Linked DNA regions of Flavisolibacter tropicus. The protein of the gene in region 2 binds, or shares a complex with, the protein of the main gene of each other region. Links are inferred from orthologs where the notes say so. Each region holds a gene or a part of one and is shown on either strand. Other genes may lie near its edges.

Evidence for each region.
Region 1: the proteins of uvrB (region 2) and SY85_RS16310 are in contact, whole or in part, in a crystal structure (PDB 7EGT), measured with the Thermus thermophilus proteins. The link is inferred for Flavisolibacter tropicus from one-to-one orthologs. Residues at the interface, in WP_096411307.1 of Thermus thermophilus: Glu23, Leu25, Arg26, Asp27, Gly28, Glu29, Arg30, Phe31, Arg55, Glu326, Asp327, Phe328, Glu379, Ser382, Gln383, His398, Gly400, Arg401; in WP_096412145.1 of Thermus thermophilus: His654, Arg656, Phe657, Gln666, Asp668, Glu669, Lys680, Arg681, Leu682, Ser683, Lys685, Tyr686, Ala687.

What each region holds. Positions count from the first base shown.
Region 1 is NZ_CP011390.1:3,851,321-3,867,658, forward strand. The notes cover bases 5,074-8,051. They hold SY85_RS16310 (ATP-dependent helicase), read right to left. Parts: upstream 7,733-8,051; coding sequence 5,414-7,732; downstream 5,074-5,413. Other genes in these bases: SY85_RS16305 (ferredoxin--NADP reductase), read left to right, coding at 5,074-5,307; SY85_RS16315 (hypothetical protein), read right to left, coding at 7,973-8,051. Also shown: SY85_RS16285 (hypothetical protein), read right to left, coding at 1-30; SY85_RS16290 (hypothetical protein), read right to left, coding at 219-1,061; SY85_RS16295 (S41 family peptidase), read left to right, coding at 1,381-2,802; SY85_RS16300 (hypothetical protein), read right to left, coding at 2,959-3,939; more of SY85_RS16305, read left to right, coding at 4,258-5,073; more of SY85_RS16315, read right to left, coding at 8,052-8,209; SY85_RS16320 (IS3 family transposase), read right to left, coding at 8,472-9,383; SY85_RS16325 (hypothetical protein), read right to left, coding at 9,392-9,796; SY85_RS16330 (DUF2695 domain-containing protein), read right to left, coding at 9,907-10,203; SY85_RS16335 (FAD-dependent oxidoreductase), read right to left, coding at 10,282-11,457; SY85_RS16340 (helix-turn-helix domain-containing protein), read right to left, coding at 11,460-12,212; SY85_RS16345 (hypothetical protein), read right to left, coding at 12,364-12,666; SY85_RS16350 (peptidyl-alpha-hydroxyglycine alpha-amidating lyase family protein), read right to left, coding at 12,782-13,801; SY85_RS16355 (hypothetical protein), read right to left, coding at 13,983-14,660; SY85_RS16360 (phosphatase PAP2 family protein), read right to left, coding at 14,809-15,426; SY85_RS16365 (OmpA/MotB family protein), read left to right, coding at 15,811-16,338. UniProt on the Escherichia coli protein: A helicase with DNA-dependent ATPase activity. Unwinds DNA duplexes with 3'-5' polarity. Translocates on single-stranded DNA with 3'-5' polarity. Initiates unwinding more efficiently from a nicked substrate than double-stranded DNA.
Region 2 is NZ_CP011390.1:3,675,454-3,691,778, forward strand. The notes cover bases 5,194-8,158. They hold uvrB (excinuclease ABC subunit UvrB), read right to left. Parts: upstream 7,711-8,158; coding sequence 5,677-7,710; downstream 5,194-5,676. Other genes in these bases: SY85_RS15525 (hypothetical protein), read right to left, coding at 5,270-5,524; SY85_RS26125 (hypothetical protein), read right to left, coding at 7,778-7,906. Outside these bases: SY85_RS15505 (SPFH domain-containing protein), read right to left, coding at 1-478; SY85_RS15510 (hypothetical protein), read right to left, coding at 505-1,701; SY85_RS15515 (hypothetical protein), read right to left, coding at 1,749-1,964; polA (DNA polymerase I), read right to left, coding at 2,355-5,168; recombinase RecA, read right to left, coding at 8,384-9,385; SY85_RS15540 (YdeI/OmpD-associated family protein), read left to right, coding at 9,569-10,171; SY85_RS15545 (S41 family peptidase), read left to right, coding at 10,525-11,793; SY85_RS15550 (DUF4920 domain-containing protein), read left to right, coding at 11,956-12,435; SY85_RS15555 (copper resistance protein NlpE N-terminal domain-containing protein), read left to right, coding at 12,608-13,339; SY85_RS15560 (hypothetical protein), read right to left, coding at 13,667-14,053; SY85_RS15565 (cyanophycinase), read right to left, coding at 14,314-15,195; SY85_RS15570 (hypothetical protein), read left to right, coding at 15,644-16,309. UniProt on the Escherichia coli protein: The UvrABC repair system catalyzes the recognition and processing of DNA lesions. A damage recognition complex composed of 2 UvrA and 2 UvrB subunits scans DNA for abnormalities.

The DNA.
Region 1 (16,338 bases), 180 kb from region 2 along the record:
CAGGAATAAAAAAGTAAGAATACGTTTCATATGGTCAAGTCTGTAAGTTTTAAAAAGAAACCACTACCCATACGGATACAGATAGTGGTTTGTTGCTTTACTGCGGTATTACTTGTAATACGTTTCTGAGAATAAAAATGGCACGTGCTAAAATGGAGTGTGTTTGTCCTAACTGTGGACCGTCGACTGTGGTCTGTGAACTAACTCACATCTCACGATTAGCCTTTCTTAACCTTGGCTTGCGTTTTTAATTCGCCATTGGCAGATGCACCGCTTTTATCAGCCTTTACTTTATTCTTTACAGCCGTTTCAGACGTAGTGCTTAATACAGCAGAATTATCATTAGCATGTTCTTTCGCTTCATCGCTGGCGTGTAAAGCGGCTTGTGATTTAGCGCGAGCTTCTGCTTTACCTTTAGCTTCTATACGAGCGGCTTTTCGTTCGGCACGTTCTGCATCGGTGCGTACTTTCTTTTCTGTTTTAGCTTTTACATCAGCAGATGTAGAAACAGTTGCATCTTTTTTCGCCTTTACTTCCTGCGTGGTTTGATTAGCCACATCTTCTGTTTTATCCAGCGCCGATTTGCCATTTACTTTTACGCCTGCATCTACATCAGTTGAAAGAGAACCATCGGCTTTTGTACCAAACACAGCGGAGTTTTCATTGGCGTGTGCCTTTGCTTGTTCAGATGCTTTCGCATCGGCCTGCGAGTTAATACGGGCATTGGTGTTTACATCGGCAGCTGATTTCGCTGTTTCCTTAACGTTAGTAACAGTTTTTACGCTCTTGTCTACTACAGCAGTTGTTGCGGCTTGTGTGCTTCCTTTGATTTCTGCGGTTTTACTGGCAGTAGCCGATACAGCGCTTTTTGTACTAGCAGCAGCGCTGGTTGTTGCTCGTGCAGCTGCTCTGGTAGCCGCACCGGCCGTGTTGCCTACGTTCACGGTTTTTGTTACGGAGGCACCGGCATTACCGGCCACACCTAAGCCTACTTGAGCAAAAGATACGGTAGCACCAAAAGAGGCAAGAATAACTAACGCGGTTTGTTTCATCGTCTTCATAAGTTAATTTTTTTAAAGGTTTCGTTTGTTCATAGATGCACGATGAAGCATAAAGTTTAATCGATGAGTAAACTTTTTTTAACGTTAGTTAACATGCGCTTTTTTTACGAAAAGTTCACTCAGACTGCACTTGCCAGCAAAGGTTTAATTTGTAACAAAAGAAGAACTCATTACGTATAATCAATTGTTCGGCTGGCTGCAGCGATTACTTAACCAATTCAGGTCACACTTTACCCAATTGATCAATTAGTGCTTTCATGCCAGAATTAAGGAAAGGAACTTTGTATAATAATAAAATATAACACGACAATACAGACAAATGAAAACCTTACTACTGCTCCCCTTTTTATTACTAATGTTACCTGGTTTTGCCTTTGAGGGTAAAAGGGTTGATACACTGCCACAAGGTTATGGACAACGGTTTAGTAAACAACAAATAGAAGCAGATCTTGCTTTTATGGTGCACGCTATGGAAAATGCCCATCCCAATCTGTATCACAGTATTTCCAAAGAACAATACAGTAAATTGAAAGACAGCATCGTAGCTGCGTTAAAAGACAGTATGACGCGCGATGAAGCACGGCCCTCCTTTGTAAAAATGATTGCTGCTATTAATGAAGGCCACACAACGTTTCGGAACTCATTGGAATTTGTCTACGATATAAACGAGGCCAAGAAGCCGGTGTTTGCTGTGATGATGGAATCGTTTGATGGTCAATACCTGGTCGTAAAAAAGGATTATTCCCCCAATGCCACCTTACAAGCAGGTGATCGTGTAATAAAGATTAATGGGCACCGTGTAGACAGCCTGGTAAACCGCATGACAGGTTATTATGGCGGCCTGCCCCAATGGCGACAAGCCCTGGTAATAGAGGCATTGATGATTGACCTGTACCGCGATGGCGTAAGAGCGCCATTTGATGTAGAATACGTTAACGGTAAGGAGAGGAAAAAAGCCCGCCTGGAAGGGTTGCCGCTTCAGGCACTTATGCAGGCAGCTCGAGGAAACCAACCTGTAAAAATTCCATTTACATTTGAGCGCCTGGAGAATAATATTGGGTACTTGAATTTCCGGGACATGGACCGGATGTACAAACAGACATTTGATACTTTTCTGCTTAAAACATTTACTGCTATACAACAACAACCTGTTAACGGCCTTATCGTTGACCTGCGTGAAAATGGAGGAGGCGATTCTGAATTGGGAGATAACCTCCTGCAACACATAACCGATAAGCCCTATAGAATGAGTGGTGGCGTAGTATGGAAAATCAGCCAGGAGTATAAAAACTATATTGGTAAAATGGATTCGGCCCATCAAGCCAGCATGACCCATTACACCGAAAGGAAGAATGGTGAGTTTTTAACCGGAGGAGACAATGCTCCTGAAAAGCCCGAATACAATGGCTTGCGTTATAAAGGCAAAGTATGTTTCCTCATCGGCAACCATACTTTTTCCAGTGCCAACATGCTGGCCGCTACTGTTATGGATTACAAGCTAGCTACATTAATAGGCGAGATGTCTGGAGAAGCCCCCAATGATTATGGTGATATCTTCCCAATTAAGTTGCCGCAAACAGGTATGTCTTGTATGACATCTTCCAAACAGTTTCTGCGCCCCAATGGTGATAAAAATGACATGAATCCTGTATTGCCTAATATCTATGTAAAACAGAATGCGGCTACTAATGAAGACGAAGTGTTACAGCGCGCCATTCAATGGGTGAAACAGGGGAAGTAAAAGATAAATTATAAGAGTCTATTACGTAGAGGCAGCCAAACAGCTGCCTTTTGTTTTGTTTGCTATTTTCTATCTGGCGAAAGTATGCAGTCTAGGCTGAGCAACCGGGCGTACTTGCGCCAGATTAAAGGTTGTCCGCTGGCCTTTTGTTGTTATCTAGTGATACACAATTTCAAAGGTTTTATTCTTTTCACTATTATCATAAAATTCAACCCGCACTAGCCGTCCATTCGTATAGAACTGCTTCTGCTTTCTACTGCTTCTTGGAATGGATTTTTCATGGCTGAATTCTTCTTTGTCGTATTCCAGACTTTCTTCATTAACAAGATTTCCTCGTTCATCAAAACGCTTTACGTTTTGGCCTGAAAGCACTGTGTCTTTATTCGAATAAATGTTATAATGCAAAAGGAAGGTCTCTAAAGAGCGGTAGCTATATTCAAAGAGGTTAGTTAGAGCAGTATCCTCGTACCACTTCACTTCTTTTAATCGCCCAAACGAATCATAAAAGTTTTTAGTGACTCGGTACGTTTTTGCAGAGGAGTCGATTCTTTCCCTCAAAACGTTAGGAGCATTATATCGTTCAATTTGGTAATTCATATCTGGCTGGTGGGCAAGGCAACCAATGGTGGTTTTGGTAAGACTATCGAATGAATAATAAATCAACTCGCACTCTTTGGCCTTTATCAAATCAGAGGAATAGACGGTTCTTACTTCCAAGGTGTCTTTACGCCGTATCGCGCTTTGTTGGTAAACCAGCGTTTTATTTTCATAGCCTTTTACCCCTATAGGGTCTTTGCTAAGGCTGTCATAATAGTAATAATAAACCTCGGTTGCCTTTGGGTACTTTGTAATACTTTTCACCAGCAGAGTGTCCTGATAATAGTTGGTTTGTACAGAAAAGACTTTACCTTCCACCCACTTGGTTATTTTCTTTTCACGCCCCTGAACAAGCTCCACTTTTTTCTCGAGCACTTTGAAGGGGAGACGTTGGTCTTTTACTTGGTGACTGGTTGGATACCAATAAATGCTATAAGCCTGAACATCTTTAGGCGGCACAACTTCAAAGCCCAAATCATCACTTTGTGCATTTAAATACAAGCTCAATAACAGTGTAAAGAAGAGAAGCAGAAGTTTCATACAGGTAATTCACAAAGTTGCGTACTACAATAAATATACGCAACTGCTTGTTCAAGTTAGAATTGAGAATCAATGAAAACTAGAACAAATCAATAACTAAATGTTGTCTTATTCTATGGCCTAAGCGGATTCTTCACTGCCGGGCCATTGCGCGTAGCGCCCCCCGCTGACTACAAATAATATAATGCTTGTTAGACTCCGTACTGATATCCAATATCTATCAGCTATTGGACATCTACTCAGTGACTTTCACCAGTTTTACCATAACAACTATATTAGTGTAACAGGATTTGGATAAATTATTGAAGGAACAAGTTTATGCAACCAACCCCTACACCTCTATATAAGACCATTACCATTACAGCCATCAAAGAAGAGGTCAAGGGGTTTAAAACCATTTCGTTTGCCACTAAGGAAGCCCTTCCTTACCGGTCAGGGCAATACCTGACACTGGTAGATTATGTGGGTGCTGAAGAAGTGCGTCGCTCGTACTCCATTACTTCTTCACCAGAATTAAATGAGCCGCTGACCATAGGTGTAAAACGTATAGAAAATGGATTGTTTTCCCGTAAACTGGTAGATCTGGCTCAACCCTTTGATACCTGGCTGACCACAGGTTCAGGAGGCTTTTTTACACTTCCGGAAGATGTATCTTCTCTTAAGCAGCTTTTCTTTCTGGCCGCTGGCAGTGGCATTACACCTATTTACTCGTTGATAAAAACGGTATTGTATAAGCACCCCCACTTACATATAGTGTTGATCTATAGCAATTCGTCTACTGAAAAAGCGCTCTTTCGCCATGAGCTGGAACAGCTGGCACAACAACACCCCAAACAGGTTACCATTGAATTTCTATACAGTAATGCACCCAACCTAAACCGGGCACGCCTTCATCGCGATTTATTTTTACAATTGTTAGAGCAACATGTAACTGTAGCTATAAATGAAGTGTTGTTCTATATCTGTGGCCCTGAAGCCTATATGCGCATGTGCACCTATATTTTACAAGAGCACAATGTTCCTAAAGAGCAGATCAAGCGCGAAAACTTTATCATACACACAAAGACGCCGCATAAAATAGAGCCGCCTGACAAAGGCGTTCACCAGGTTACGATCTACTGGAACCAGCAACAGATACAGTTCCCGGCAGGCTATCCACAAACTATACTGAGTGCTGCCGAAGCTGCTGGTTATGCATTGCCCTATAGCTGTCGATCAGGGCAATGTGGCAACTGTGTGGCTCATTGCAAGAAAGGCCAGGTGTGGATGTCATATAATGAAGTACTAACAGAAAAGGATCTGGCTAAAGGGTTGATCCTTACCTGCACAGGATCGCCAATGTATGGCGATGTGACCTTGGAGTTATAAGTATAGCTAAACCTTTACTGCCCCAAGCTTAACCAAACGAAAAGCTCTGCATCACGCAGAGCTTTTCGTTTATATCACAATGACTAATGACCATTGCCCCAATGACTTAACTAACAATCATCAGCTTAGCATAATTCAGCATGATCTTCTTTTCACCGTTTTGCTCAAACTTAATAGTAGCTACCGGGTTGTGGCTGGAGCCTTCCAGCTTCAACACTTCGCCAAAGCCAAACTTCTGATGCTCTACGCGCATGCCTTCTTTCAATGTAGCAGGATCGCTGGGAACAAAATTGGCTGATGCGGTATGGGCTACTTCTTTGGGCTTGTTGTTGCTCACCAAAGTAGATACCGCTGTTTTTTCAGGAGCGCTACTATTGCCGCCAAAGCCACGCTGCATGCGCTCAAAGGCATTGCCCTGACCCCAGCTGGATGATTTCTGGTTCTTTACACCACCGCCAGCAAAGCTTACATCAATATGCGTTTCAGGAATCTCGGTAATAAAGCGGCTACTGTCGCTTTGAATCAGTTGGCCAAAGCGGTAGCGCGTATTAGCGTACGTTAGATACAGGCGTGTTTTAGCGCGCGTAACGGCCACATAGAACAGGCGGCGTTCTTCTTCCAACTCCTCGCGCGTGTTAAGGCTCATGGCGTTGGGGAACAGCCCTTCTTCCAAACCACCTACAAACACCACCGGGAACTCTAGTCCTTTGGCAGCGTGGATGGTCATGAGTTTTACCGTATCCGCGTCAGGATCTTTCTGGTCAGCATCGGTAAGCAGTACAATCTGCTGCAGGTAAGCCGCCAGGCCTTTATCACCCACCTCACCGCTCTCTTCACTCATTGGCGTTTCGGTAAACTCTTTAATAGAGTTCAGCAATTCCTGTACGTTCTCGTAGCGTTGTACACCTTCCGTACTCTTATCGTTAAACAGCTCTTTTACAAAACCGGTTTGCTTACCCACATGGAAAGCAATATCGTAGGCGTTCTTTGTTTCCAGCATGCTTTTAAAGCTGCGGATCATCAGCACAAATTCTTCAATGGCCTGTAGCGTGCCGGCTTTAAAACCAAACATGGGAGCGGCCTCCAGCACTTCCCACATAGAGATATTACCCTCGTTGGCAGCCAGCACCGCGCGGTCTACCGAGGTTTTACCAATACCACGTACCGGGTAGTTGATAATACGCTTCAGTGCTTCTTCATCCTTAGGGTTCACCACCAGTCGCAGGTAGGCAATAAAGTCCTTGATCTCCTTGCGTTGATAGAAAGAGATACCGCCAAAAATGGTGTAGGGAATATTGTGGCGACGCAGGCTTTCTTCAAAGGCCCGGCTCTGGGCGTTGGTTCTGTAAAGCAGAGCGAACTCTTTGTTCTTAAAATGGTTGCGTAGCTTCTGCTCCAGGATGGCATCGGCAATGAACTTACCCTCTTCATTATCGCTCATGGTGCGCACCAGGCGGATCTTTTCACCAGCAGCGTTTTCGGTAAAGAGGGTTTTAGGGATCTGTCCCTTATTGTTCTTAATAATCTCGTTGGCCACCGTCAGAATGCTTTGGGTACTGCGGTAGTTCTGTTCCAGCTTGATCACCTTGGCATCAGTGTAGTCCTGCTGAAACTGCAGGATGTTTTGAATGGTAGCGCCACGGAAGGCATAGATACTCTGGGCATCGTCACCCACCACGCACACATTTTCATGTGCGGCGGCTAATAATTTAATGATCTCGTACTGGGCCGGGTTAGTATCCTGGTACTCATCGATCATTATATACTTGAACTTGTGCTGGTACTTGTGCAATACTTCCGGAGTGGTTTTCAACAACTCATAGAACTTGAACAACAGGTCGTCAAAGTCCATAGCGCCGTTTTTAAAGCAGCGCTTCTGGTAGGCCTCATATATATGGCCGATCATGGGGCGGTTGGCCCGCATGTCCTCCTGCTGAATGTGGTAGTCGTTTTTGTATTCCCCTGCCGTTACCAGGCCGTTCTTGGCGCCGGAAATACGATTATAAACAGCGTTGGGTTTATAGTGCTGTACGTCCAGGTTCAGTTCCTGGGTTACCGTTTTTACCACGCTCTTGGCATCGTCGGTATCGTATATGGTAAACGAGTTGGGGTAACCAATGCGGTGTGCTTCTGCGCGCAGAATACGGGCAAACACGGAGTGAAATGTGCCAATATAAAGGTTGCGGGCCTCGCGGTTGGCCAGGATGTGTTCTACCCGCTCTTTCATTTCGGCAGCCGCCTTATTGGTAAAGGTGAGCGACAATATATTAAAGGCATCTACGCCCTTGGCCATCAAGTGAGCAATCCGGGTGGTAAGTACTTTGGTTTTTCCACTGCCCGCGCCGGCAACAATCATCAGCGGGCCTTCTGTGCTGGTCACGGCGTCGCGCTGACGCTCGTTCAGTCCCTTCAGGTAATCTTGCATCCGGCGAAGGTACGCTGAGCCGGACGGATTGCTAAAAAATTGAGTAGTTAATTTTTAAGATAAGTGGATGTGTAACTCCTATCTTAAAATAATGAATCTGTTTTGGGGAAAAGTTGTGAGGCATTGCCTACTTAGGAAGAATGTTGTATTAATGGAATGCATTATATAGAAACAACAAAACTTACCTTATACCATATCTGTTAGCAAATAAGATATAAGGTAAGTCTTAGCAATTGACTTTTAGCCGCGGCTGATAGATTGTAACCGTTGTGCTATGGCCTCTTCTACATTTACAGGAATAGTATAAGAGTCGTCATTAATTGGGGCTAACCTCCCTAAACTGGAATCCCACGTAAAAATATGCTCCTCTCCATCATATGATACCTTGTACCGGGTTTCAGTATTGAACTGAAATGGTGTTGCTTTTATACCATATGGTACCCCATCAACTACAAGTTGGAATCGTTGCTCAGCCATAATTGATATTTATGAAAAAGGCATCAAATAAAACTCCAAAAACAGATTATAGTCTTAAATATTTATTAGAGTTTGGAGTTGTTTGCACATCTTTTTCAAACAAAAATGACGCTTCTCATAAGAGGCTGTACAATGGAGACCTACTAGTGTTGAAACAACTGCCATGTTTGCTGCTTGTTTTCACTGCCCACTCATTATCGTCAGCATTTTTTTTCTTTCTAGCCGAGTCTCCTATACTTGGCTGTCTCGTCCTAAAATAAGTTTACAGGTGAGTTGATTGGTTTACAATAGTAGGTGTTCTTTTTGATTTTTTCCATTGTCTGTTTACTTGTAGTTTTTGTGCGTGCACTTTATTGGGAGTATTCATTTGTATACTTAAGTGCGGCCTTCTTTCATTATAGCTTTCTACTACTTGCTTGAGTAATTCAGTGGCCTGCTCCAGGTTAGATGGCCCATAATGTTTGAGGTATTCATGTTTGATGATGCCGTTGATTCGTTCGGCAATGGCATTGTCCAGCGGATCCCCGCTCACGGTCATGGAGATGCGTATGTTATGCTGCCCTAAAAGTCCTGTATAAGAGGAAGGGCAATATTGTATGCCTCTATCGGAATGGTGGATTAAAGAATGCCTGGGATGCAACCGGCCCGCAAGAGCCATTTGAAGTGCTTTTTTGCAATGGACAGCTTCCAGGGTATCGGCTATGTGGTAGCCCATAATTTTATGAGAATACGCAGCTGTAACAAGGCTTAAATAAAGATATTGCCGCCCACAGGGCACGTACGTGATGTCTGCTACCCACAGTTGTTCGGGTAGTGCGGGATGCCAGCCTTTAACCAGGTTAGCATATTTCTTTAACCAATGGTGTGACTGGGTGGTAGAAACCCTTCTTTTTCTTCTTCTGATTAAAAGCCGCTGCTCACTTAAAGTAGAAAACAGGGCATCCCGTCCCATCTTGATAGCATGCGCCCGGTAAAAGCCCTGTAAGAGCTGGTGCAGTTTGCGGGTGCCGATGGCCGGATGTTCCCTTCTCAGTGTTTTTACTTCCTCAACCACCAGTTGCTGGGTATTGTGCTTACGGTGGCTGTTCCTGGTGTTTTTATAAAAGGCCTGTCTTGTCAGACCAAGTAACCAACAGAGCCGCTCCAGGCTGACGGAGGGATAACTGTCTTTCATTTCGCGGATTACCTGGTATTGGGCTTTTTTCGGATCGGTACCTTTAAGTCTTTCTCCGCCTTTTCAATGATTCGCTCATAGGCTTCCGCGCGCAGCTTTTCATCCTCCAACTGCCGTTCCAGCTCTCTTATTTTTTCCTCTAATTGTTTTTTGCTTGCTTTACCCGTGTTCATTTTTCGAATTAAGGCATGAGACCTTACCGCACTAAATTTAATCATTACCGGCTGTTTATGGTCTTCATAACCATAAAGCTTCATCCAGCGTTGAATGCCGCTTTTCATCTTGATACCATACTTGCGCAGCAAAAACATCTTCGATACATTACTGCTCAAATATTCTTCAATCACTTTTCGGCGAAAAGCCTCTGAGTATATCTGAACAAACTGACCCTTGTTGCGGGGAGCATATCGCATAAGTTTACTTGTTTTAGTGTAAACCTATTTCAGGATAAGACAGGACAGGCAAAGGAGACTCGGCGTGGAAAGAGACTCTGATTCTCTAACTAACCTTTACCGCTCACATATCATTCAAATTGTTCTTCTACGTTAGCTAAGATTTCACAATCACAGTAACCGCCTTTGTCTGCTAACCACTCTAAAATTTCGTCGGTGTTAGCGGCACCAATTTTATCGAGAAATGATTTGGTAAGACAGTTTGTATCATCACAGCCTTTGTCAATTAGTTCCGTATCCAAATAGTCAAATAGCTTTTTAAAATGGTCTCTGCTCATAGGCAAGCTATTTTCAAACTCCTCTTCAGCCTTTTTACTTAGGTCGTTGAGCAACTGTTTACGTCTTTCTTTTTCATTCTTATCTGGCATATTGAATAATTTGAAGTATCGCTTTACACCTGATACCGATAACTATTGTTTAGTGCGATTGAAGATAATTAGTGTTTTTTATTGCCCGCTCATGATTGCCAACATTTTGGCTATGGCATCGTTTGAATGTAGCAATGCGGTATTGTCCAACGTAAATTGAGTTACAGCAGAAGCTCTTTTCAGCATTTGTTTTTCAAAATGGGCTATGGCGGTTTGACTATTTTCAAAAGCAGTAGTTGTCAAACATTCAGCTAATTCAAATGCATCTTGCATAGCCATATTGACACCTTCCCCTGCATAGGGTGGCATGCGGTGCGCGGCATCGCCAAGCATCGTCAGGTTGGGCAAAGCTGTCCAATGCTGGTCTAATGGAAAATGATATTGCGGACGGGGAATGAACCAAATGTCATTACTGTCAAACAGCTCTTGCCAGATAGGATCCCATGAGCCAAATGCTTCTTTGAACCAGGCAAAGACCTGCTGTTTGTTATTGAAGTCGATACCGCTTTGTTCTACCCAGTTCTCTTCCACCAGGCAACCAGTGTAAAACGATATGCTGCCTTCTCCTTTTGCACTTAAGATTAAAGATTGTTTATCGCCAAAGGCAAATAGCTTTCCGCCGTTGACTAATTGCCAAAGTACAGGAGCGTTTTTTTCTGCGTCATACACATTGCCCTCAACAATCGTGATCCCTGAATAAATAGGTTGGATGGAAGTAATATAGGGGCGAAGCCTTGAGTTAGCTCCATCGGCTGCAATTACAATATCTGCATAAGCTGCTGTTCCATTTTTAAAATGTAACTGCCAGCCATCCTCTTGCAGTTGCATAGAAGCAAACTGGCTATTCCAAATAACAGTGTCGGGTTGTAATGATTCTAACAAAATAGTACGCAGCGGTGCTCTGTCAATTTCTGGGCGATCTTCTGCATAGGCATTCTCCAAAGTATGGTCATCCAGGTGAATGTTTGCCTGTTTGTCTAAAATGCGCAACCGGCCAGCATTGGGGCGATGGTTGGCGTAAAATGCTGCAATTAAACCTGCCCTGCGAAGTGCTTCCAATCCTGATTCTTCATGCAAGTCAAGAGTGGCTCCTTGCACCCGAACGTCTTTAGTATAATCCCGTTCGTATACCTTCACGTCTGCTCCTTTTAGCTGTAGGAGTCTTGCTAATGTCAATCCGCCCGGACCACCACCAACGATAGCTATTTTTTTATCCTGTATCAACATACCGTAACCTTTTTCTTTACGGTACAAAGCTATTTTTCAGTGAGCGTGGAAAATTGTATAAATCGGTCGTTTGGATTTCGCTTGAGTTCTTTGGGTAAAACACCCGACAACCGTTTAACTTCTTTGATGAAATGCGATTGGTCGGTAAAGTTTTCTTCAGGAAATAATTTACCCTGCTTAATGTGTTGAAAGGAGGCGCGAAAGCGAATGATGTTGCAGTAGGCTTTTAATGAAATACCGAACTGCTGATTAAAATACCGGTTGATTTGCCGGCTGCTCCAAAACACTTTTTCAGAAAGTTCTTTTACCGTGAGTGCGCCATTTGAAGAATAAATAAGATCAAAAAGATCCTGCTTTCTATTGTCTATTTCTGTTGGCAAAAGTGATTGGATCTTTTGAGAAGCTTTATTGCAGAAAACGTCAAAGCTGTTCAGATCATCCGCTGTAAAATTCCAAAAGTTGGCAGGTAAATGTTCGGCTCTATCTAACAAGCCAGCAATGGTATCCTGAAAAATATATTCTGCAGCAAGTGGTTTAAAACTGATAGCATACATCAATGTGTTAGCGGCGAGCATGGCTTTATCGGGGTGGGTTCCTATTCCTACAAGTGTAACCTGGAAAGACTCTGTTGCAGCTTGTGAGAAAATTAGATCAATTCTACCGTCAGGTAAAACCACAACTTCTTTGTCGCTATCCGATGGGTTGCGCAACTGCCAAAAACTTTCTACAAAGTCAGAAAGCGATTGGCTGGGCTTGATCAATTTGTAATCCAAGTCATTCATTGTTCATTATAATACATCCTCTGGAAGGGTAGTCTTAGAATGATTGCCAACAGCTGCCAGACTTAAAGGTAATCAGCCGCAGCGATACCTCAAATGTTGATGTACTCGTCAGCCATTATAGCAGAAGGTCTCCAGTTTCGTGTGCGGTTTTCTATGACGCAAATACTTCAAAATGCTGAACGGTTTCTTCAAATTCTAAAAGGTAATTATTGTCCTCGGGATAATACTTTGCTTTTTCAATATCTTGCCCTGCAAAGTTTTTTATCACCTCGAGGTTCTCCCAATAGGTGATGAGCGTAAAGTGTCCCTCACCATTTTTAATTTGTCTTAAAAAGGATAGTGCTTTAAAACCCGTTGTCTTTTGGTAGTCAGAGACTGCCACCTTTTTTAAAAACGCTGTATAGGCACCAAAATTTTCTATACTTGTTTTACCGTGCCAAATTCTTGCGATCATAATTATTTGCCTCCTTTAGTTGTATGTAGTGTAAAATAAAACTATAGTTCACCTTGGCTGGAGATTGTAATTTGGAGAAACACTAAGGATAGCGCGTAGTTAATATTACCTTTCATTAATTGCTGACACTTCTAAATTTCTGGATAGTGTTGCCTAAAATATCTCCAATATAAATGGAGCCTTCTTTATCAACAGTTAGATCGTGGTACCAGGAAGTAGGACCCTGATAAAAGCCGCTTCGGCCAAATCTTGTTTGAACCTTTGCTGATGTATCAATGATAATTACGTCTGAACCACGGTGTTTCATTTTCAAAAAGGTAAAATCATCTATGGCAAATACTTTTTCTTTGGTTGAGTCAAAGAATACTGAGCAGATAGAGCCAAAGGTATTGTTGGTCCACTGTTTGATAAAATGACCCGATGAATTAAATTTTTGAATCCTGTTGTTTTCCCTATCCGCAACGTACACATTTCCATCGTTGTCCAGACTAAGTCCATGTGGCAAATCAAATTCACCTTCTTTATTGCCCTTTCTACCCCACTCAAGCAAATAGTTACCAGATGGAGAAAATTTTACAATTCGGTTGTTTCCATAGCCATCACTAACATAGAATGAGCCATCCTTAGAAATAGCAATATCAGTGGGCTTATTAAAATGCAGGCTATCACTACCTGCCACTCCTGCCACGCCAAGCACCATCAATAGTTTTCCATCATGGCTGAATTTAAAAACCTGATGAAGTCCTACGTCTGTAACCCAAATATGGTTCTCCTTGTCAACGGTCAATCCATGGGGCATTATAAATAAATTGCTGCCCCAGCTGTCGCGCAGCTGCCCACTTTCCTTGTCAATGATCAAAATAGTATTGTTCTTAATGGGCTTATTAGGCATTCGGCCCAGTAATGGCCACTCACTATCAGCTCTATGAAATACGACGATGTTTTGGTTAGTGTCTATGCCAATGCCTGTGGGATTACCAAGTTTAAGATCACTTGGCAATTTGGGCCAATCTTTTACAAGATCATACTTAGTTGTGGTGTCAAGACCTTTCCCTTTTTTGATTGGTTGGAAAAAATAAAAAGCAACCAAGAGCGCTGTCAAAGCCAATAAAGAATAAAGTACTTTCTTAACCATTAGCAATAATAGGAGAGAGGTGCTTTTTAACGGCAACATACTAAAATATACCTCTTGTTGCAAAAGGTATCCTTTTATAATCTCTTTGCCTTAGCGCCTACACACTTATGCCAGGAAGTGTGACTCGTCGGGGAAAATGAAGATATAAAGTCGATGTTGGATACATCTAGGAAAGTAGCTTTTATGATATCCACATTTCCCATGATTTCACAAATAACCACCTACCTTCTTTTTTGTTGAAAAAGAGAATCTGCCCGGTTCCACATAAACCACCACAAATAAAACGAGTATAAACACAGGCCTTATCTTTTGCGGTATTGAACCCTATCATAGAAAAACTTATACTTCCCAGTCTGCGTAATTTGTCCTTTGGAGCAGATTGACTAGTATATAGTTTGTAATTGGACGTTGGTTCTAATGCGTTAAGGGGAAAGCTGTCCAAAGATGGCCGAGCTGAAGAAAGGGCGTGTAAGGAGGCGGCAAAGCCGGTATCAAGATCTGTACGACCTTCTCTTAAGAGTGCATGTATATTTTCACGGTCATTCTCATCTAAAGATTCAAAGCGGTTATATACAACAACAAATAATGTAGCGGTGTCTAAGGTGGCTTTGACACTATCTCTCCAACGCTCACAATGAACATACTCTAGTGAGTCTTCTTTAGAAGTAAATGTTTGGTGCGAAGTAAATGGTGGTGGAATGCGCATATATTCACGCCAGGCAGAATCGGCACCAACCGCTTTAGCTAAGCCTAGATTCAAGATTGCCTTTGTATCAGCATCAATAGTTGGTTCCTTATCAGAAGGCGTACAAGAAAAAAGGCCAATAACTAAGAGTAAGAATGTTAGATAGTAATTCAAAGGGTTTATAGTGAGATGCTAAATTAGGTTGATTCCATAAGTCCCGCTCGTTGTACGAAGTGTAAGATTAAATTACAAACTCCGGACAGCGGTTATTTATTATTGGGAGAAACACTATGGATAGCAAGGAAAGCGCCCTGCTCTTACTCTAACGCATTTTTCTTTTTTTATGTATCCACTTGTTTGCTTTATAAGAAAGAAAAGCGGAAGCAGAACCTACAATCGCACCGGCCAGGACATCGCTGGGATAGTGAACACCCAAGTCCATACGCGCATAAGCAACCGTAGAAGCCCATACAAAAGAAGGTACAGCAACATACCATTTGTGATTCCACAGATATAAGGAAGTAGCTGTAGCAAATGCGATAGATACATGCCCTGAGGGAAAAGAGGAACCGTCGCCTTCTGTAGCTTTTTCAATAAATGGATAAGTAACAAAAGGTCGAGGTCTTTGTATACTTCGTTTTAATCCCTCAGTAATTACTGCAGCTATAACAAGTGCAGCACCCGTCTGAAGTCCCTGGTTTTTTAGTGCGCTATCTTTTTTTAGATAGCCGGTTCCTAACATGACCATAGGAACGGCCAGGCTTACTGGGTAAGTAGTGTTTGCTACAAACCGAAAACCGGCATCCAGTTTTTGAGGTCGGTGGAGATTAATATTTTGCAAAAGGGTAATGTCGGCGTTTTGTGCTAACCCGTATTGAGAGCAAATGATAAGGAAAATGAAAAGGAACAGTTTTCTATAGCGCTCTTTAAAACAGATCATCAAATAAAATAGTTTTCAGGATATCAAATCTCAAATATAATAGCGGACTTCCAGATAAATCGAAAGTCTAAAAGGATACTTAAATCCTAACAGTAGTTAGCTCATGGCTAAACGCAGTGGAAGAAAAAATTATAGTTCACGATATCCGGAGTTTGTAATTCGCAGAAACGCTACGAATAGCACGGACTAGCGTACAGGGAAGACCAACCAGGTCAAAAAAATCATCTCACTATCTTCTTTCACTTTGCACGGCGGAACAGGTTCGGCAGAAGTGTCAATAAAGTACAGTATATAAAGTTTTGCAAGCGTTAATGGATCATGCTCTGCCTTGATGATGAGCGGCAGGATGCATCTAATTGTACCTAATCTTTAAAACAAAATAAAATGACAGTTAGAATTTGCTCTTCATTATTGATGAGTGCCATAACAATACTGCTCATACCAGCCTGTGTAAGTACTAAAAAATATCAGTCGCTGCAGTCAGAATATGGATCACTCCAAAGCAAGAATGAAACGATCCTAAGAGAACGCGACGATTGTAAAAGTAGCTTAGGCATTGCCAACGTGAAAGTAGAAGGGCTGGAAAACCAATTACGTGCAAATAAGAGTCAAATGGAGTCCTTGCAATCGGCATTAGATAAATGTCTTGTTGCTTCTAGCCAGGGAAATGTCAATATTTCGAAACTGGTTGATGAGATCAATGCATCCAACAAATACATACAGCAGTTGGTAGCTTCCAAAAACAAAAGTGATTCATTAAATATGGTGCTGACCAACAACCTTACCCGATCATTGAACACGGATGAGATGAAGGACGTGAATATACAGGTGCTGAAAGGCGTTGTATACATTTCGCTTTCAGATAACATGCTATATAAGTCTGGTAGCTACGAAATATCTGACAAGGCCAAT
Region 2 (16,325 bases):
TTTGAATCTCGCGCACCGAGTAGTAATGTTCACCAGCCACTACCTTGCGGAAGAAGTCTGTAGGCTGCGTAATGCGGAAGGAAAAATTACCAAAGGCACCCAAGCCTACTGGAAACTTATACTTAGGATCATTATACGTGATAGGAGAAGGGGTACCCCAGCGCTTGTTTAAGATATCGGCCTTTCGGAAAAAGAAAATTCCCACCTTATGCACTGACTCGAAATTGTACATAAAACTTTTCACCGTTGTCCACAGTGGGATATTAGCGGTTTTCAGATCATAGATTCCCTCTTCGGTAAAGCAGCCTTCTACCCGTCCCTCATATACGAAAATGCAACCTTGACCAGGGCCTACAATTAGTTTGGAAGCGTTTTTGATTTCATCGCCATCCTCTGTCCAACGTTCAAACAAGGTATCAGGATGCGGGTCTACCCACTCGATCACTGAGCGGAGTTGTTTAGTATTGAATAATGACATCGTTATTGTTGTTTAATTAGAAAAGTTTATTCATCATCCTCGTCTTCATCACCCCAATCATAATCATCATAGTCAAACCAGCCATACCACTCAAGGTCTTTACTCACACTCCAGCCCAATCGAATATGTTCACGTTGTTCAAAAAGCCAATCAATAGCCTGCCCGATCGTTTTGCTAGCGGCATCTGCTATACGTAAGCCAAAAGCATCTTCAATTTCTTCCTCGAAATATTGCAAGTATTCTCCAAGGTCTTTTAATGGAGTAAGCTGTATTTTTTCCGGAGCTTGTGCAAAGTCGACATCATCAAAATACATCTCCGCTATTTGATTGAATAAATGGGTAATATCTTCTTTTGACAGGAATGCAAAATCACGGGCAAACTCATCCGACAAAGTCCATTTGCGTAGCTGCTCTATTTTAGCAACCCGGTCTTTTTTATACCTCTTTTCATAATCGGGTATAATCTCAATACGGGCTTTGAGGTAGATCTCTACATATTTTGTATAAGCCTCGAGTACTTGTTCTGCGGAAATAACTTTAGGTTCATCTTCACGTTGTGCTTTGAACTTACTTTCCAGATCCCAGTAGGTAAAATATTCCTTCAGAGCTTTTTCTTCTGCTATAGGTTGCAGGGCAAAGTGCTCCACGTTGCGTGCAATCGTACCCGGCTCAAAAGTGTTCATGGTCTGGCAATACTCACAAGCCTGGTAATATGAACGGAATATGTTTTGCTGAACCGGTAATGGCGCCCGGCATTGTGTACAAGAAAAATTGCCGGATAGGATTTCCTTTGCTTTTACCTGTAGTTTTCTACCGGCCTCGGCAAAGGTCCTCACTTCATAAGCTTTTAGGGCTTTATTTAAGTGGTGCGCCCGCTCTCTTCCCTTATCCAGTTCCAAATAATACAGTTTATAAAAACTGGTATAGAATTCATCCAGGTTTTCGCCAGCTTCTTCCACTTTTGCCTCTTCGGTTTCTTTTACTTCTTCAAAGGTATTAGACACTTTTTCTTCCCAAGTGTCGTTAATTTTTTTAATTAGCTCACTCCCCTGATTGTGTATCCCTGTCCAGGCGTTACCAAAGGGAATGGTATCAAAGTTCTGGTAGTCCAGTAGCTGTGGTAAAATGCTTTCCGCCTGGCCAAGCGTTTCGTGAAAGCGTTCTTCAATTTTAGAAAGAAAGGTTTCCCAACGTTGTTGGGCTTCTGTAAAAGCAGTATTCATTGTAGTAACAAGGTTTGAAGAATGATGGCTGGAAAAAGAAATGGCTCTTATTCGCCCGTTTTGAAAAATTCAAAGCCGCAATAATCACACGTGCTCAGATCCGTGCCTTCGGGCCGGGCTGCACCACAGTTAGAACACTTTCGGGTTTCTACACCCGAGCTTTCTGTTGCATACTTTTGGGAGCTTGCTAAAGCGTTACCCAGAATATTAAAAAGGGGGTTGTTGGCATTGTTGCCAGGGCCATTGTTGTTTTGGTTTTCCATGTATTTGACGGGTATAAGATTAATGCCGATTACTATTACTGACACAAACATTACTACCTAAAACCTCTATAAGAGCAGTAGGTAAAAGAATTACGTATCGATAATTCTTAAGATCAGGATTTAGTAATTGTTACCCCAATTTAAAACACTAAAGCAGTCAGAATTCACTAAAACTGGAATAGTATATAACTGCTATATATAACCGAGTGAGTTGCAAAAAACATTTTTTAACTACTAATGAAAAGCCATTATAAAACACAGTTTTCAGTAATACTTACTTAAATAAAAAAGGCTGTAGCAAATTGCTACAGCCTTTTTTATTTCAAAATCCCAAAAAACAAATTCCAAATCTGAAATCCAGAAATCCTGTTAATCCAATTAATCCGCGGTCTAGTGCGCCTCCAACCAGTTGATACCTTCGCCTATTTCAGCAATGATCGGAATATTATTAGGCAGCGTCATTGCCGACTGCATACTTTCTATAATCACAGGCTTGATGGCTTCCAGTTCTTCTTTAACCACATCAAACACCAATTCATCATGTACCTGCAGTACCATACGCGATTTGAAGCCATGCTCTTTGAAGGCTTGGTGTACACGTACCATAGCCAATTTGATCATATCTGCTGCTGTTCCTTGAATAGGGGAGTTGATCGCGTTGCGTTCAGCTAAGCCCCGCACTGTGAAGTTGGCAGAGTTGATATCGCGCAACCAACGCTTGCGTCCTAAAATCGTTTGTACATAACCGTGCTCACGCGCAAAGTTGATCGTCTCATCCATGTAGCGGGTTACGCCGGCAAACTCAATCTTATAGTTGTCAATGATCTCTTTAGCCTCTGCACGTGGTATCTGCAGGTTCTCGGCCAAACCAAACGCGCTTTGTCCGTATACAATACCAAAGTTTACACTCTTGGCCTTGCGACGCATGTCTTTGGTTACTTCGCTTTCGTCTATCTTATACACTTTCGCAGCTGTAGCCGTGTGGATGTCCTTATTTTGTAAAAAGGCTTCACTCATAGCCGGATCTCCACTAATGGCGGCTACAATGCGTAGCTCTATCTGTGAGTAATCGGCGCTTACCAGGATGTGGTTCTCATCTCTTGGAATAAAGGCCTTTCGAATTTCTCGTCCACGTTCAGTGCGAATGGGAATGTTTTGCAGATTCGGATTATTAGAAGATAAACGACCCGTTACGGCAATGGCCTGCGCAAACGTGGTATGTACACGGTTGGTTTTTTTGTTTATCAGCAAAGGCAATGCATCAACATAGGTAGAACGTAGTTTAGTATATTCTCTATAGGCCAAAATATCAGCTGCAACAGAATGCTCATTAGCTAGTTTGCTTAATACTTCTTCGCCGGTAGCGTATTGACCGGTCTTTGTTTTTTTGGCCTTGGGATCCAGCTTTAGTTTTTCAAAAAGCACTTCACCCAATTGTTTAGGTGAACCCAAGTTAAAACGTACACCAGCGGCTTCATACACAGCCTCTTCATGTTTGCGGGCTTCTTCTTCCAGCAGGCGGGAGTATTCATTTAAGAAACCGGTATCGATCCGCACCCCTTCAAACTCCATATCCGTTAGTACGGGTACCAGCGGCACTTCTACTTCATCAAACACACGCTGTACATCGTATTTCTTTAAGAGGGGCGAAAAAACATCTTTGAACTGGAAGGTCACATCGGCATCTTCAGCGGCGTAGTCCTTTACTTTAGCTGGTTCTACATCGCGCATGTTGCCTTGGTTCTTTCCTTTCTTACCAATCAGTTCTTCAATGTGAATGGGCTCGTAGCCAAGGTATTTGTTACTAAGCCAGTCCATATTATGTTTCCCATCTGGTTCTACTAAGTAGTGCGCCAGCATGGTATCAAACAATTGACCTTTGATCTCTGCACCATACCATTTCAGCACCAGCATATCGTACTTTATGTTGTGGCCAATCCAGGTGCGATCCGTTTCATTAAAGAAAGGTTGAAACTTTTCAAGGATAGCCTTTGCTTCTGTTTTGGAAGGAGGCACCGGAACATACCAGCCGCTGTTAGCCTTTACACTAAAGCTCAATCCTACCAGCTCGGCATCGTTAGCATCGATGGAAGTTGTTTCCGTATCAAAAGACACTACTTTATGTTGTTGAATTGCCTCCAACAATAACTTCATTTCCCCTTCACTTTCCACCAGCTCGTATTCATGAGATGTGTTGTGGATATTTTTAGTGGGAAGTCCAACAATTACTTCTTCTGTTTCTTCGACAGTAACACTAGTTTCGCTCACGCCGCCAAACAAATCAGTTTGTACACCGGGAGCTGCCTTGCGCACAGCGGCTGGTTCGCCAAAGTCGTCGCCTAATAAACGACGGCCAATTGTTTTAAACTCTAATTCATTAAACACTTCTTTCAGTAACTCATTGTTCCATTCCTTCAAGCGGAAATCTTCTTCATGGAATTCTACCGGTACAGTTGTAACAATGGTGGCCAGGCGCTTAGACATAATAGCGTCTTCCCGACCTGCTCTCAGTTTTTCACCCAACGCTCCTTTAATGTTATCGGCATTGGCTAAAATATTTTCCATCGAGCCGTACTCGGTGATCAGCTTGCAGGCCGTTTTTTGACCAATACCGGCTACACCTGGAATATTGTCAATCGCATCACCCATAAGACCCAGGATATCAATTACCTGTTCTACGCGTTCAATACACCATTTTTCACACACTTCTTTAGGCCCCATTATCTCTACTTCGCCACCTTGATAGCCAGGTTTATAGATCTTTATGTTTTCGCTTACCAGCTGGCCATAGTCTTTATCTGGGGTTACCATAAAAACTTCGTAACCCAGCTTCTCGGCTTGCTTACACAGCGTACCAATCACGTCATCAGCTTCATAACCGGCACTGTCAATCATGGGTATATTCAGGCCTTGTAAAATGCGACGGATGTCGGGTATCGAAGCCGAAAGATCTTCAGGAGCCTCTTGACGGTTGGCTTTATAATCAGCATAATCATTGGTTCTTTCAATGGGGGTAGATGATTCAAAACACACCGCCATATGGGTTGGCTTCTGGTTTTTGATCAGGTCTATAATTGTGTTGGTAAACCCAAACTGGGCATTTGTATTTTTTCCTTTCGAGGTAATTCTTGGATTGCGGATCAGTGCATAATAAGCTCTAAAAACAAGAGCCATAGCATCCAGCAAAAACAGCTTTTTTTCCATGCCGACGAAGTTAGGTAATGCCGCATCCAAAAACAGGGCAGGCATAAAAAAACCCTGCGGACAGCAGGGTTCTTCATTGGACATTTCTATTATATTCTATATTAGTTTATGGATTGCTTTAAAGCAGCTCCATCCTTCGTAGGAGATAATTTCTTTGATGTCTTTTGTGTTTCCATCGACTCTTTAGTTTCTGGTACAACCAAGCGAGACGCAGGACTACTGATGTGTACTGTTTCTGGTGTTGGGATCATCGGCATAGCCGCAACAGCATCTTTATGAATGAAGTTCAGATACAATGCAAAAAACAACAGGTTAAATGCAAAGAAGTTGAAAAACATGTATACACGCTTTTGCATAAGGTAGTTCATAGTTTGGAGCCGCTAAGCTAATATGCGTTATTTCCCTGCAAAAGCCTAATCTGATCTATTTACTTAATTTAAGCAAATACTCTTATACAGTAGCGTGATTTTGCGTTTCATATTTCGTAATTTTCACAGGAGTAATGCGATCACGCCTTCATTCCCTCTAGTCTTTTTTGCATCGAAAACATCTCATCGCGCAGACGAGCAGCTTCCATAAAGTCCATATCCCGGGCAGCTTTTTCCATTTCCTTTTTAGTCTTGTTAATCGCTTTTTCCAGTTGTGGAATGGTAGTGTACTCACCATCCGATTCAGCCGCCTTCGTTACTGGAATTTCATCTAAAGCATATGGCGATTCAGGATCATAGCCCTTGATATCCAATACTGAAGTTTGCGCCATGATCTGCTCTTTCGACTTGCTAACCGTTTTGGGCACAATGCCATGTTTCTGGTTATAAGCCACCTGCTTTTCCCGGCGGCGGTCCGTTTCATCCATGGTCCGCTGCATACTTTCAGTGATCTTATCAGCATAGAAAATCACCAGACCTTCTGCATTCCGCGCCGCCCGGCCGGCTGTTTGGGTCAGCGAACGTTCGTTACGCAGGAAGCCTTCTTTATCGGCATCCAAGATGGCTACCAGCGATACCTCAGGTAAGTCAAGGCCCTCCCTCAGCAGGTTTACACCCACCAGGACGTCTATAGCACCTAAGCGCAGGTCACGCAATATTTCAATCCTCTCCAGTGTATCTACGTCAGAGTGAATGTATTTTGATTTGATATCGATCCGCTTCAGGTATTTATCCATTTCCTCGGCCATACGTTTGGTAAGGGTTGTCACCAATACACGATCGCCTTTCTTTACCCGCTTGTCTATTTCGTCCAGCAGGTCATCAATCTGGTTCACACTGGGACGCACTTCAATAGGAGGTTCCAACAGACCCGTTGGTCGTACTACCTGTTCTACCACTACACCACCTGTTTGTTCCAGCTCGTAATCCCCCGGAGTAGCACTTACAAACACCACCTGGTTCAGCAGATTTTCAAACTCATGGAAGTTAAGCGGACGGTTGTCTAGCGCTGAAGGAAGGCGGAAACCATAATCCACCAATGTCATCTTACGACTGCGGTCACCACCATACATACCGCTCACCTGTGGCACTGTCTGGTGGCTTTCATCGATCATGCATACAAAGTCTTTGGGGAAATAGTCCAGCAAACAGAACGGCCGGGTACCAGGTTTGCGCCTATCAAAGAAGCGCGAGTAGTTTTCTATACCATTACAAAAGCCCAGCTCACGAATCATTTCCAGGTCGTAATCCACGCGCTCTTTGATGCGTTGGGCTTCAATGAACTTGCCTATACTTTTAAAATACTCTACCTGTGCCGCCATTTCATCTTGTATCTCGTAAAGGATCTGTTGCTGCATGTCTTTGGGCGCCAAGTATAGGTTGGCCGGGAAGATGGCAGCGTGGTCCAGCTTGCCAATGCGTTTGCCATTCTGCACATCGATGCTTTCAATCTCTTCAATCTCATCGCCAAAGAAAGTTACCCGGTAACCATAGTCCACATAAGGCAGATTGATGTCTACGGTATCACCTTTTACCCGAAACGTACCACGCGTAAACTCAATAGTAGTACGGCTGTACAAGGAGTTAACCATGTTATGCAGGAAGGCCTGCCGGGACATGGTGTCTCCTTTGGCAATGCGGATGATCCCACTTTCAAAATCGGTAGGGTTACCCATACCGTAAATACAGCTTACAGAAGCTACTACAATAATATCTCTGCGGCCGGAAAGCAGGCTGGTTGTAGCACGCAGACGCAGCTTATCCAGCTCTTCATTAATGTTCAGATCCTTTTCAATATAGGTATCTGTGGTAGGCATGTAGGCCTCCGGCTGGTAGTAGTCGTAGTAAGAAACAAAGTACTCTACCGCATTGTCTGGAAAGAACTGTTTGAATTCGCCGTACAGCTGAGCCACCAGTGTTTTGTTGTGGGTAAGCACAAGGGTAGGCCGCTGTAAATTGGAAATGACATTGGCCATGGTAAAGGTTTTGCCTGAACCGGTTACCCCCAGCAATACCTGGTATTCGTCACCCCGCAATATGCCGTCGGTTAATTCTTTAATGGCCGTAGGCTGATCGCCTGACGGTTTATATGGAGCATGAAGTTTAAATGGCATGAGACAGAAATAAATTTTATAAATGACGCTGCTGCAATACGTATGCTAATTACACTTTATCGTTTTGTTAAACAGCAATTACCGCTACAACAAACACCCCGCTCAGGCGTTTTGTTTTTAGTGTAATAGTTAGCTGCACCGGGCTTACAAACAGCGAAACCGTTATAGTAACGCCAAAATATACGCTGAAAATCAAACACTTGCGTTTATGGCAAAGTCTTTGTGTATTTTATAACAAGTACCTAAAAATATTACCTGAAAAACCAACCCTATCATAGAACAATCCCAACCTTTTTAAACTAGTAAATCTATATAGCACCGAAAAGTCCCCGCTCTGTTGTGGGGGCTTTTTGTTTATCACAGATTAGAGGATTTCAGATGGATTTCGCTGATATGCCGGACAGTGGCTCCTGCTTCTGATAAGCTCTTCGTGAAACGTGAGCGCTTTACTGCGAGCTTTTTCTTGACCTTCTTACACTTTTTAACTACCCAATCCTCTCGTTAGCTAATCTCTTTTCCTCCCAATCTTATTCTATCCCTAGAATCCTGGTTCTATTCTCCTCCTAATCCTGTTAATCCTACTAATCATCCCAATCCGCGGTCAAAAGAAATCCCGCTTCCCTCAACGAATCTTGGGATAGCGGGATCGGGTTTAACAACTATTCGCAACCAACTACGAAGCTTGCAACTCTTTAATCTTTTCGCGAATCTTTGTTTCAATTTCGTCAGCCAGTTCCTTGTTGTCTTGCAGTAAGTTTTTCACCGCTTCACGGCCCTGACCTAATTTGTTGTCGCTATAGCTAAACCAGCTACCGCTCTTGTTTACGATACCCATTTCTACACCGATATCCAGGATCTCACCAATCTTAGAGATACCTTCACCGAAGATGATATCAAATTCTGCCTGGCGGAACGGAGGGGCTACTTTGTTTTTCACCACTTTCACTTTTACGCGGTTACCTACAGCTTCTTCACCATCTTTGATCTGGCTCATACGACGGATATCCAGACGTACAGAAGCATAGAACTTTAAGGCGTTACCACCAGTTGTTGTTTCAGGGTTACCGAACATTACACCGATCTTTTCACGCAACTGGTTGATAAAAATACAGATGGTGTTTGTTTTGTTGATGGTGGCGGTTAGTTTACGCAGGGCCTGGGACATCAAACGAGCCTGAAGACCCATTTTAGAATCACCCATTTCACCTTCCAATTCACCTTTTGGCACCAATGCAGCCACAGAGTCAATTACTACTACATCCAACGCTCCGGAAAGGATCAGACGGTCAGCAATTTCCAGCGCTTGTTCACCATAGTCAGGCTGAGAGATCAATAAGTTATCAATGTCCACACCCAGCTTTTGCGCATAGTTGCTATCAAAGGCATGCTCGGCATCGATAATGGCACACATCCCGCCTTTCTTTTGCGCTTCGGCGATCACGTGTATGGCAACGGTTGTTTTACCAGAACTTTCCGGTCCGTAGATCTCAATCACACGGCCTCTTGGCAAACCACCGATACCTAAGGCTGTATCCAGTCCAATAGAGCCAGTCGAAATCACCTCCTGCTGGTGCTCTCCTTTTTCGTTCATCATCATTACACTACCCTTACCAAAGTCCTTGTCGATCTTGTCCATGGTAAGTTTGAGTGCCTTTAATTTTTCAGAATTTGACATTTGTTGTTGGTTGAATAGTGAAGTGAATAAAGCCCTTTCGGACCCCTTATTCGTGAATTTTTAATTAGGTGTAAAACTAATGATTTTAGCAAAAATAAGGAAGTAAAACGGTTCTTTAACCCTTTAAAAATAGGTTAAAGAACCCGTTTATTTTTTGTGTATTTTGGCGGCAAAAATCTGCACATGCCATCTGCCATGAAATCCGCTACCAACAACGTTTTAGACTACATAGAGTCCCTGCCCCAATGGTCAAAAGAAATTTGTTGTGAGCTGCGTCGCATTACATTGGCAGCCGATGCTTCCATCGCTGAAGAATGGAAATGGGGACCGCATTACAGCAGCCAGGGAATGGTTTGCGGCTATGGTGCGTTTCAAAAGCATGTGAAGCTTACCTTTTTCAATGGTTCGGCCATGAAAGACCCCAAGGGTTTGTTTAACCATTGTGTTGATAATGAATTCAGCCGCAGTATCAAGTATACCGATATCAGCGAGATTGATGCTAAGACGCTAACAACTTATATCAAAGAATCCATAGCCGCAAATAAGAAAGGTTTTAAACGAGTGGTGACCGATAAAACAGTTGATGTACCCGAAGACCTGCAAAAAGCGCTAAAAGCTAACAAAAAAGCAACTGCATACTTTGATGGCTTGACCTATGGCTACAAAAAAGAATACATAGAACACGTAACTACCGCCAAGCAGGAGAAAACGCGTCTGGATCGCATAGCCAAGATCGTTGACTTATGCGCCGAAGAGAAGACGCTGAATCATAAGTATAAGAAGTGAGTGGCGCAGGCCGAGCACACCCCCGGCCCCTAAAGGGGGGAGCCGCGCGGCAAGAGCTGGCTGGTGAATGGTGAATGGAGAGTAATCGTGAGACGTGAAAGGAGAGCTGTAAGCTATACGCTGCACGCTTCAAGCAAACAGCCGTAAGACCTGAAAGATGGCCGCGATTTTAAGATTAGTGGCATTAGCGGGATTTAGGATGGCTGATTTAAAGATTTCAATGGAACCCGCATCCATAACCACAGCTTGTTAGGGGGTTTCTTTTGTTGATCCACGAGATACCTAGCAATAATTTTATCACATTGAATATTCGATTTTGTTGACTTAACTGCCTATCTAACAAATAAGTAAACATGAGAGTCTTCCTTTTCCCCATACTCCTAGCAACCAGCAGCTTCTTGCATGCTCAGAAATTAAACACTAAGGAATACAAAGAAGACTTTACTTATTTCTGGAATACGCTACGCGAGGATTATGCCTATTTTGATAAAAAGCAAACCAATTGGAATGCAGTAAAAACCCATTATGAAAAGGGGTTGGACACCATAAAGTCTAACCGGGACTTTACCTTCTTGCTGGAAGCCGTATTTCGTGAGCTTTATGATGACCATGCTTCTCTAAACACCAACACGCCTTACTCCCGTCGCCTAGTGCCTTCTGGTACCGATGTGTGGGCTGCCTATGTTAAGGGGAAGCCGCTCATTCTAGAAGTGCGCCACCGTTTTGGTGCGGAAAAGGCGGGCATTACGGCAGGCATGGAAGTGGTGGCTATCAATGATGTAGCAGTAGAACAAGCTATTGCACCTTTTCTTCCTAAAACAATGAAAAATGAAGACCCGGAGGCGCTCAATTATGCCTTGCGAGTAGCATTGGCTGGCAATCATATACAACCCAGGAAATTAAGCTTAAAACAAAAGGATAAGGTTACCGACTATTTCCCAGACACACCGCAAATGCTTTTGGAAAATATTCAATATCCATCATTGGTAAACAGTGCCATCAACAATGATATTGGCTATATTAAAATCAACAACAGCCTGTACAACAATGAGCTCATTGCAGCATTTGATAGCATAATGGCAAATATGGCCAATACCAAAGCGCTGATTCTTGACCTGCGCGAAACACCCAGTGGCGGCAATACCACAGTGGCACGTGCCATCTTAGGCTGGTTTGTGAACAAAGACCAGTTTTACCAAAAACATGAAATCCCTGCAGAAGAACGAGCCTATGGTGTCAAACGTAGCTGGATAGAGATTGTTTCTCCGCGAAAGGGTAAATACTACGGTAAACCGCTGGTGGTTTTAGGCAGCCATTGGACGGGCAGTGCAGGAGAGGGAATTACCATTGCGTTCGATGGTTTAAAGCGCGCCACTGTCATTGGTACCCGCTTAGCCGGGTTAAATGGCGCTATTTATTCGTACAGCATGCCCAACACCAAAATTGGTTTCTCTTTTCCAGTAGAGAAACTCTATCATGTTGACGGCACTCCACGTGAATTATATAAACCCACTATTGAACTAGACCTTGCGGCTGTGCCTGCGCTATATAATCAAGACCCGGCACTAGAAGAAGCGAAAGCTACAATTGACCGTAAACTAAAAATAACAAAAAAGAAATAGTAATAGCTTACCTGCTGAAATTTACATTGACAGGACGAGTGTACCTGGAGGTTTACCCTTGTTAACTTGTGAACATACCAACCTATTAACCTTTTCTTCTTAAACCTATACTACCGCCATCACCTTAGTTCTATATCTTTGTTACACTTAAACTTTACTGTTATGAAAAAGCTGCTGCTCTCTTTTCTTGTTTTAGGTACGCTGCACGTACAAGCACAAGACCACAATAGCGAAATCAAGCCTGCTGCTAAAGGCGTACTTTATGGAAGCGAAATAGCAGCTGCTGGTGATGCTATCAACGCCAATGATATTCAGGCTAAAATGAACAATGGTGTATATGATGGAAAAGTAACCGGCAAGGTAACAGAAGTGTGTAAGGCCATGGGTTGCTGGATCCGCGTGGCCAAAGCCGACGGCTCTACGCTGATGGTAAAAACAAAAGACCATGCTTTCTTTTTACCGCAAGACCTGGTTGGCAAAACAGTAGTGATGGAAGGCTCTGCCAGTGTGAAAGAAGTAACTGAGGAAAAGCGTAAACATTTTGCTGAAGATGCGGGCAAAAGCAAAGCCGAGATCAAAAAAATCAAAGGCTCTGAAAAAGAGGTACAATTCATTGCCAGCGGCATAAAAGTGATGGATTAACCGCTCTATAATTAATTTATATCGAGGCCCGTGTTTACTACACGGGCTTTTTCATTTTACAGGGTTTTCTCCCCCTACTTGGCACAGGCTTTTTATGAGTGCCTGTATGCGCTGTTGTTTTATAGTTCTTGTTGCTTTCCTGCTTAGCTGTAACAATTCGGCCAAGCCCCGTGTGCTAACAGAAGACTCTGCCAAACCCGACGGTACTGAAGTTAATGATACCACTACCATCATTTCTACTGATACCGCCCAGGCATATAGTGCCAAGGTGCTTCCTCCCGCCGCTATCAAACTTCCCCTTGGTTTTTACCGTGTAAAGGTTCCCTGCGTTAATTGCCCCGAGGTAGAACAAACCGTATATTTTGAACGCAACAAAACCTTTTTAATGGAAGAAACCGACCCGGAAAGCCATTCGGGCATAGTAAGAACAAGCGGTTCTTTTAATCCCGCCGGCAGCACCGTATGGGCCTATAAAGGCCAGGTAGTAAAAGCCCGTTATACCTGGGGGGGCGATACTTTGTACTACCTGTTGCCAAATGGAAAGCGCCTGCGCATGCAAAAAGTAACCGCTGCTATTGATAATGATGCCTGGAAAAAGAAAGGCAAAGAAGGGCTCGTATTTTTTGGTATTGGCAATGAGCCTTTCTGGAACCTGGAGATCAATCAGCAGGAGCATCTTGCTTTTCATCAGGCTGAATGGACAACACCGCTGCAGTTTGATAGTGTAAACGTGTCCACTACTGAAGATTCACTGGTTTATACTGCTTCTTTAGATTCGGCTTCCATTAAAGCTGTCATCTACAACCGTTTTTGCTCTGATGGCATGAGTGATTATATCTACCCTAACAGTATAAAGGTGGAGTATAATGGAAAGACCTTTAAAGGATGTGGAATAAAGTACTAGCAAGTGCAGGCCCTAGGGCATGATTGCAGATTTTAGATTGGCGATTGCAGATTGAAGGGAAGGAATATTTAACAAGGAATGATGAATAATCAGTGATGAATAATTAATAATTATTCATGGAGAATGTAAATAAAAAGCACCCTTTTAGTGGAGTGCTTTTGTTCTATTAGAGTGTTTGATCTTTTGGCTTTGTGCCCGCTGGCCAATGACTATTGACGACTAACCATTGACTCGCTAGGCTTCTGCTGCGCTGCCCTCCCCTTTAGAGGCCGGGGCGTGTGCTGGCATTATTCTCCATTCACCATTCACGAGCTTAGACCCGAGCGCTTATTTCTTAGTTCCTTTTGCTTTTTTTAGTTTCTCCTCTACATATTTAGCAAACTGTTTACGTTTTTCGACTCCCATGATCGCATCCAATTGTGCAGACCGTGCGGCAGTAACAGCTTTGGCATACTTCTCTTTGTCGGCATCTGTTTTCGCGTATCGATCGATCCTATCCAAGGTAGAGAGGTAACAGATATTGACATTATCAATATCGGCTAGCTGGTCTTCAGTCATCTTTAGGGTATTTTTTAGATAGTTCTGGTTATCATCCCGGAACGACTCGAGCTTCATCATCTTTTCTTCATCGGTGAGATCGCTCCATTTTTGAGCAAACAAAGACAGACCTGATCCCATCAGCAAGAGGCCCAACAGTAAAACGTACTTTTTCATAATTGATTTTTAATGTGTTATGCCTTGCGGTTCATTTTCATCGTCTTTCTCCTGGTGTAACATAAAGCTCACCTCATTCCAGAGGCGATATGTATGCTGTGACATCTGGATAGAGAACTAATCCGAATGAACCTCTTTGTATAGACACAGTCGGGCCGTTATTCCGCCAAGAAACAATTAAAAATGTACAGAAAAAGTTATGCTGGTTCGTGCGTAGGCTACTCGCCACTCACGAGCCTAGTTTTTGCCGTGTAGCTCCTTTACACATGCGGTGGGTTGATTTGCGGGATCTGGTATTTATCACCGCCAGATAAGATATGCACTTTCATATCGCGGATAGTTATAGGTCTTTCTTCAGTAAAATCATCAATGCTTGATTCGGTAATATGAAAGCCTTCAATTATAATGACTGTACCAGTTCCTACTACCTCTACATCCAATCCGTTGCGCACTACAATAGCAGTATCTTCTTCTATACCCATGCCAACGCAAGTAGGATTGGTTACAACAACCTGTGCCATGCGCACAAACCGGCCCCGGTGTACAAAATGCGTATCAATACACACGTCTTTTAAAAACTCCAAGCCCGTGGTTACTTTGATCATTCCCCCCAGCTCCTGCACTTCGTCATTACCGGCATAGATCATTGGCGTTGACAGTACCATTGCGCCAGCACTGGTTCCGGCAATAACTATTTTATCATGGATGTAGCGATCCTTCAAAGCCAGCAGAAACTGTGTACCACCATATATAGAGGTGTATTTGAGCTGATTGCCCCCGGTAAAGAAGATAACATCGGTTTGCCTCAGCCGCTCCAGTAAGGCTTCATCCTTCTCAAAAAGCTCTTTATGTGAGTAATGATGGATATGACCTACGTGTTTAATCTTCAGCTTAGCAAATGTCTTTTTGTAGTCATCAAAGGCTTCTTTCGGATCAGAAGTACCTGTAGTAACCATTTCAATAACAGGTTGGTCTTTCCTTGTTAATTCAACAAGCTTTTTCAAAACCTCCAGACGTTTAAAATCGTCCGGTGTTTGTTTGTCTTTGGCTGTTTCTTCTCCTTTATTCTCAGCTCCGCCGATAATCAACAAGATGCCTTTTGGTACCGGGCAGGTATTCGCTGGTCTTGCTCGCTGTGCCATTCCAAAACGCTTAAACGTTAACCAAAATTCCTACAAGTTTTACGCCACCAAAAGCTCTACATGATAAGTCGACATTACCTGATTTACGGTTTGCCATTGTGGTTACCACTGGCATAAAAGTGTATGATTGTATTGTTTAAAAAAGAAAACCCTGTAGACACAGGGTTCGATGAAAAGTTCGTTTCCATTGAAACGCGGCAAAGGTGATCGATTACTGTTTTACAATATGGAACGGCCTGATTGAAATGTTGAAATTGTAGAGTGAATAGTATTAGCGATAAAACATATAATTCTTATCGCCCCTGCATATCTATGGAATCAGATCTTTTACACTTAAAACAGAATACTTCTTAAAGCAAACAAGCCTATCTTTATTTGAATCCAGAACTTATGCAGAAGTATTCAAGAATGCCTTCAGTACTTTTCAACAAAGTCCATCCACCGTACTATGCAAGAATTCCTTACTTTCAAAACCTTCCCAGATAACGAAACTGCACTAGACTTTGCTGAAGTTCTTAAGCAGCAAAATATTAATTACTTCATTGAGGAAGACATACTGGTATTTGATCCTAGCTATGCCAATAATCCCTTAAATAAGGATTATGCCATTAAAATCATGTCGGGGGACTTTATACGTGCCACCAAAGCTTATGAAGACTACTTCTTCACACATTTAGACCAAGTAGATTCAGATTATTACTTGTTTAGTTTTAGTGTTGAGGAGTTGAAAGACATCATTGTAAAACCTGACGAGTGGGGAAGTTTTGATTATCAATTGGCACAAAAAATATTAAAAGATAAAGGGTTAGAGGTTAGTGAAGAACAGAAACTGGCTTATAAAACCCAACGTAATAAAGAGTTGGCCAAGCCAGAAAACGAAAGCAGTTCAAATGTCTTGTTGTATTATATTTTGTCTCTCCTCTTTTTTCCATTGGGCATGATAGCTGGCTGGATATGGGCCTACTCTAAGAAGACACTACCAAATGGACAACGAATTTATGTTTACGATACAACAGTACAAAGACACGGTAAAAGGATACTAACGATAGCCACCTTACTTTTTATTCTCACTATTTATTGGAAGATCATTGGACCTTATATACATAGATTTTAAGTTTGGCTACCTGCCT